DNA from 2 places in the Massilia sp. P1_C10 genome. Region 2 is predicted to be linked to the other one. Evidence: predicted binding sites of a transcription regulator. Region 2 holds the regulator's gene; the other holds the start of a gene.
The links. The regulator NrdR, encoded in region 2, represses ribonucleotide reductase genes. The targets are predictions, from matches to a motif close to CACNANATNTNGTG.
Positions count from the first base shown of each region.

Region 1: a site for NrdR is predicted at 1,591-1,604, ahead of AC1D02_RS19620 (ribonucleoside-diphosphate reductase subunit alpha). Genes of this name have one in related genera too.

Region 1 is NZ_JBFUAC010000010.1:112,946-116,282, reverse strand. It holds gene AC1D02_RS19620 (ribonucleoside-diphosphate reductase subunit alpha) at 1-1,368, opposite strand, end outside; gene ampD (1,6-anhydro-N-acetylmuramyl-L-alanine amidase AmpD) at 1,671-2,333, opposite strand; gene AC1D02_RS19610 (sigma-54-dependent transcriptional regulator) at 2,410-3,337, opposite strand, start outside.
Region 2 is NZ_JBFUAC010000001.1:779,393-782,729, forward strand. It holds gene glyA (serine hydroxymethyltransferase) at 39-1,286, shown strand; gene nrdR (transcriptional regulator NrdR) at 1,371-1,832, shown strand; gene pilV (type IV pilus modification protein PilV) at 2,093-2,608, shown strand; gene AC1D02_RS03675 (PilW family protein) at 2,605-3,337, shown strand, end outside.

The sequences.
Region 1 (3,337 bases), on a different contig from region 2:
GGTTTCCAGGTAGGCGCAGACCGCGCCCTTGCGCTTGCCGCCCTGGTTGACCGCGACGGCGGTGTCGTTGACCACTTTCAGGAACGGCACGACGCCCTGCGACTTGCCGTTGGTGCCCTTGATGTGGGCGCCGAGCGCGCGCACCGGGGTCCAGTCGTTACCCAGGCCGCCGGCGAACTTGGCCAGCAGCGCGTTTTCCTTGATCGCGTCGTAGATGCCTTCCAGGTCGTCCGAGACGGTGGTCAGGTAGCACGACGACAGCTGCGAACGCAGGGTGCCCGAGTTGAACAGGGTCGGGGTCGAGCTCATGAAGTCGAACGACGACAGCAGGTGGTAGAACTCGATGGCGCGCGCTTCGCGGTTTTCTTCGCGCAGCGACAGGCCCATCGCGACGCGCATGTAGAACGCCTGCGGCATCTCGATGCGGATATCGCGCACGTGCAGGAAGTAGCGGTCGTACAGGGTCTGCAGGCCGATGTAGCCGAACTGCAGGTCGCGGTCGGCGACCAGCGCCTTGGCCAGCTTGGCCAGGTCGTAATTGGCCAGTTCCGGGTCGAGCAGTTCGTTTTCGATGCCCTTGGCGATGTACTTCGGGAAGTACTCGACGTAGGCGGCTGCTGCCTTCGCCTGCGGCGTGTCCGTGCCGAAGACTTCCTTGCGGATCGTGTGAAGCAGGATGCGCGCGGTCACCTGCGAGTACGCAGGGTCCTTTTCCATCAGCGCGCGGGCGGCCAGGATGGCGGACTTGTGCAGCTCTTCGACCGGCACGCCGTCGTACAGGTTCTTGACCGTCTCGGCCAGGATGGCGTCGGCGTCGACGTGCTTTTCCAGGCCGACGCAGGCGGCGTTGATCAGGTCGCGGACCTGGTTCATGTCCAGAGGACGGCGCTCGCCGTTCTCCACCACGTGGATCTGCGGCGCGGCGATGTCGGCCTTGCCGCCGGCGGCTTCCTTGGCGGCGCGGCGCTCTTCCATGTGCTTGGCGCGATACAGCACGTAGCCGCGGGCGACGTCATGCTCGCCCGAGCGCATCAAAGCCAGTTCGACCTGGTCCTGCACGTCTTCGATATGGAAGGTGCCGCCGTTCGGATGGTGGCGCACCAGGGCGGCGACCACGTTCGCGGTCAGCTGCTCGACCAGTTCGCGGATGCGCGCCGATGCCGCGCCCTGCCCGCCATTCACGGCGAGGAAGGCCTTGGTCATCGCGATGGCGATCTTGGTCGGCTCGAAGGCGACGACGGCGCCGTTACGGCGGATGATGCGGTAATCGCCGCGCGCCGCGATGTCGGCCGCGCTGGCGTCGGCCGCGGGCGCCGTGGCACCTGGGGTGACGTGCAGGTTGGAAGAAGTGTCTTGTGATGTTTGCATTGAGGCTCCCCAGGTCGGCATGCAGTCGTGCTGCTGCCATTGTTATCAATTAGTCCGCTCGGTCAGCGGTCCGTCAACAAATTAAAAAGCAAAAGAATACCCATCCAACCGTTGCAGCCTGTTGGGCAAACGACGTTAAACATGGGTTGAAAACTCTGATTCGACACCGCCTCGCTGTAGCCGGCGGTGGTGAAACTGTGTCGGGGTTGAATCCCTCGGCACCACTATATCTAGTCATGAGCGTTAAGATGAGACTAATTGTAGTGCCTGACTCAATGCCACGCAATAACTTTCCAACACCATTAGACACTAAATATTTCGTTTAATTTCGGGTCAGGCCACTTGACATTTTTCAGCGCGGAAAGGATGCCGATTGGCCGGTGAGCGGTCACTAACATTGCCTCTTTTTGGGGCAGTTTTTCGGCCGATTTTCGGAGAGTATTGGAGAGCATTTCCCAGTCGAAATACGGTCCCGGGTCGGTCTTGCGGCCGGGCGCGACGTGCTCATGCCCCTGGATGCCCGCCAGCGGATAGCGCTCCAGCAGCGCGAGGGTCAGGGCGGCGACCGAATCATATTGCGCTGGCGAAAAAGCAACAAAATCCGAGCCCTCGATTTCGATGCCGACCGAAAAGTCGTTGCACTTGTCGCGGCCGTCGAATTGCGACACGCCGGCGTGCCAGGCGCGGTCGTTGCAGGACACGAACTGGATCACCCGGCCGTCGCGGCGCACCAGGAAGTGGGCCGACACCTCCAGCCCGCGCAGGTCGGCGAACGAGGCATCGGCGTGGAAGTCGACGCGGTTGGTAAACAAGTCGGCGATGTGCGGGCCGCCGAACTTCCCGGCCGGCAGGCTGATATTGTGCAGCACCAGCAGGTCGACCTGGGCGCCGGCCGGGCGTGCGTCGCAATTGGGCGACTCGTAGCGCGCCGCCTGCGGGCACCAGCCGTCGGCGCCGATTTTCATGGCGCCGCCCAAGGGCTGGGGTCAGGTCCGCCGGACCTGACCCCGGGGTTGTCGGCGCCGCGGGATATATCCGACTTCATTGTTCCGGCTCCTGGATATCGAGCTTTTGCATCTGGTAGCGCAGCTGACGGAAGCTGATGCCGAGCAGCTGCGCGGCCTGGGTGCGGTTGAACTGGGTCTGGGCCAGCGCGCGCAGGATGATGTCGCGCTCGACCTGGGCCAGGTAGCCCGGCAGGTCGCTCGGCAAATCGCTCGTTGCCGCCGCTGGCGCGGGTTCGGGCGCTGCCGCGTGCGCCGGCACGGGCGCAGGAGCCGGCGCGGCTTCGGCCACGCGCGCGCTTTTCAGCGACAGGTCGCCCACCTCGATCACGCCGTCGTTGGCAAACGCCAGCGCGCGTTCGAGCACGTTTTCCAGTTCGCGCACATTGCCCGGGAAGGAGTAGGCGCTCAGGGCGTCCAGCACGCCGGCGCCCAGCACCGCCTTCTGCCCCGGCCCGGCCAGGCGCGCGAGGATGCCGTCGGTCAGCACGGCCAGGTCGCCCATGCGCTCGCGCAGCGGCGGCAAGGTCAGCTCGATCACGTTCAGGCGGTAGAACAAATCCTGCCGGAACTCGCCGCGCTCGACGCACTTGGCCAGGTCCTTGTGGGTGGCGCTGATGATGCGCACATCGACCGGCTCTTCCGCCGTCGCGCCGATCTTGCGCACGCGCCGCTCCTGGATCGCGCGCAGCAGCTTGACCTGCATCGCCAGCGGCAGGTCGGCCACTTCGTCGAGCATCAGGGTGCCGCCGTTGGCCGCCTGGAAGAAGCCGTCGCGCTCGTCGGCCGCGCCGGTGAAGGCGCCCTTGCGGTAACCGAAGAACTCCGCTTCCATCAGCTGCTCGGGAATCGCGCCGCAGTTGACTGCGATGAAGGGGCGCGCCGCGCGCGAACTTTGCGCGTGGATCTCGCGCGCCGCCAGTTCCTTGCCGCTGCCCGACTCGCCGGAGATGGCGATCGGCGCC
Region 2 (3,337 bases):
TGCCAGGTGCTTGCACCGATACCCGATTGGAGTTTTTCATGTTTGCAAAAGATCACACGCTCGCCAACGTTGACCCGGACCTGTGGGACGCGATTCAGCAGGAAAACAAGCGCCAGCAGGACCACATCGAGCTGATCGCCTCGGAGAACTACACCTCGCCGGCCGTGATGCAGGCCCAGGGTTCGCAGCTGACCAACAAGTACGCCGAAGGCTATCCGGGCAAGCGCTACTACGGCGGCTGCGAATACGTCGACATCGCCGAGCAGCTGGCGATCGACCGCGTCAAAGAATTGTTCGGCGCCGAAGCGGCCAACGTCCAGCCGAATTCCGGCTCGCAGGCCAACCAGGGCGTGTTCTTCGCGATGCTGAAACCGGGCGACACCATCATGGGCATGTCGCTGGCCGAAGGCGGCCACCTGACCCACGGCATGGCGCTGAACATGTCGGGCAAATGGTTCAACGTCGTGTCCTACGGCCTGACGCCGGAAGAAGACATCGACTACGACGCGATGGAGCGCCTGGCGCACGAGCACAAGCCGAAGATGATCATCGCCGGCGCTTCGGCCTTCTCGCTGAAGATCGATTTCGAGCGCTTCGCCAAGGTCGCCAAAGCGGTCGGCGCCTACTTCATGGTCGACATGGCGCACTACGCCGGCCTGATCGCCGCCGGCCTGTACCCGAACCCGGTGCCGCACGCCGACTTCGTCACTTCGACCACGCACAAGTCGCTGCGCGGCCCGCGCGGCGGCATCATCCTGATGAAGGCCGAATTCGAGAAGCAGATCAACTCGGCGATCTTCCCTGGCATCCAGGGCGGCCCGCTGATGCACGTCATCGCCGGCAAGGCGGTCGCGTTCAAGGAAGCGCTGGATCCGTCATTCAAGGAGTACCAGTCGCAGGTCGTCAAGAACGCCGACGCGCTGGCCAAGGCGCTGATCGCGCGCGGCCTGCGCATCGTGTCGGGCCGGACCGAGTCGCACGTGATGCTGGTGGACCTGCGTTCGAAGAACCTGACCGGCAAGGAAGCCGAAGCGATCCTCGGCCGCGCCCACATGACCTGCAACAAGAACGGCATCCCGAACGACCCGCAGAAGCCGTTCGTCACCTCGGGCATCCGCCTGGGCAGCCCGGCGTTCACCACGCGCGGCTTCAAGGAAGAAGACGCGACGCTGGTCGGCAACCTGATCGCCGACGTGCTGGATAACCCGACCGACGAAGCGGTCATCGAGCGCGTCAAAGCCGAAGTCAAGAAGCTGACCGACAAGTACCCGGTCTACGCGGCGTAAGCAGGACAGCAGTACTTTCGGGGCCGCGCGCGTTGTTGGCGGCGGCCCCTTCGAATTCGCAGCACGACCAGCACCGGCTCCATCATGAAATGTCCGTTCTGCCAGCACGATGAAACCCAGGTCCTCGACACCCGCGTATCGGAGGAGGGCGACGCCGTGCGGCGCCGGCGCCGCTGCGCGCAGTGCGACAAGCGCTTCACCACTTACGAACGCATCGAGCTGTCGATGCCGATCATCGTCAAGAAGAACGGCAGCCGCACCGAGTTCGCCTCGGCCAAGCTGCGCGCGAGCCTGATGCTGGCGCTGCGCAAGCGGCCGGTGTCGGCCGACGCGATCGACACCGCGGTGGCCACCATCGAAGAGAAGCTGCTCACCAGCGGCCGGCGCGAAGTCGACAGCGGCTACGTCGGCGAACTGGTGATGCAGGAGCTCAAGCGGCTCGACAAGATCGCCTACATCCGCTTCGCCTCGGTGTACAAGAACTTCGAGGACCTGGCCGAATTCCAGGACGCGATCGCCGAAGTCGGCCAGCCGCGCAAGAGCTAAGGGTCGTACCTGCGAAGGCAGGTACCCATACTGAGCGGACTTAAACTAGTTTTGCGTGTTCAGCATGGGTACCAGCCTTCGCTGGTAGTCGCTTCTGCCAGTGGCAGAAACGACGGTTTCCAGACTGGCAGCCCGCCCCCACGCGTGAACGCCGCATCTCAGCAAAGTTCCATTTCCACTGCCTCGCACAGTTGAGCCATCTCACGGCTGGCCAAGTCTCGCCTTGATAACTTGAACAAATCAGGCAGCGGAGGTCGACAATGCGATTGCGGTTCGCCAGGGGTTTCACGCTCATCGAAGTGCTGGTCGCGCTGTGCGTGCTGGCCATCGGCGCACTCGGCGCCGCCGCGATGCAGCTCGCCGCGCTGCGCGCGCGCCACCAGTCGAGCCTCGCCTCCGACGCCGTGCAGCTGGCCGGCAGCCTCGCCGACAGCATGCGCGCCAACCGCGCCGCGATGGCGGCCGGCGCCAATCCCTACTTGATCCGCTACGACGCGGCGGCCGACGGCGCGCCGCTCGCATCCGGGCCGCCATGCCACGCCGGTGCGCCGTGCGATGCCTTGCAGCTCGCCGAAGCCGAAGTCCACCAGTTCAAGCAAGCGCTGCACGCACATTATCCCGGCGGCCGCGTCGTGATCTGCCGCGACGGCGCCGCCGAATTGACCTGGGCCTGCGACGATGCCGCCGCAGCGCCGGTGATGATCAAGATCGGCTGGCGCGGCGCCGGCGCCGACCGTCCCCGCGTTGCGGTCGCCCTTCCCGGAGCGGGCGGATGAAGCGCGCTCGCGGCGCCACGCTCGCCGAACTGCTCGTCGCGCTGGCCGTCGGCATGGCCGCGATGCTGATGGCGGCCGGCATGCTGGTGTCGGCCAACGCAGCCTACCTGGCGCAGATGGACGCCGCCACGCTCGACGACGCCGGCCGCTTCGCCATCGAGTCGATCACCCGCGCCGCGCGCCAGGCGGCCTTCGTCAACTGGGACCGGGTCGATGTCGCGGGACCGGCGCGCCTGGCCGGACTCGATGCGCGCTCGCTGTCGCGCACCAGCGCAGGCATCGACGACCCGCTCGCGGACTCGGTCAACGGCAGCGACGTGCTGGCCGTGCGCTTTCCCGGTTCCGGCGCCGCTGCCGGCGGCGACGGCAGCGCAGTCAATTGCGCCGGCTTCGGCGTGGGCGAGACGGATGACGGCTGGAGCATCTTCTACGTCGCCCGCAACGGCCGCGGCGAGGCCGAATTGCGCTGCAAGTATCGCGGTTCGGGCGGTTCGGGCAGCTGGGGCGCCGACGCGATCGTCGCCGGCGTCGACGCATTCCAGGTGCTGTACGGCGTCGACACCGACGATCCGCCCGACGGCGTCGCCAACGAATACGTCAGCGCCAGCGTGCTTGATGCGCGCGGCGCGAATTCGTGGAAGCGCGTTGCCGCGATCCGCGTGGCGCTGCTGCTGCACGGCGCGCAGGCGGCGCAGGCGCAGCCGAAAGTCCACGACTTGTTCGGCAGGG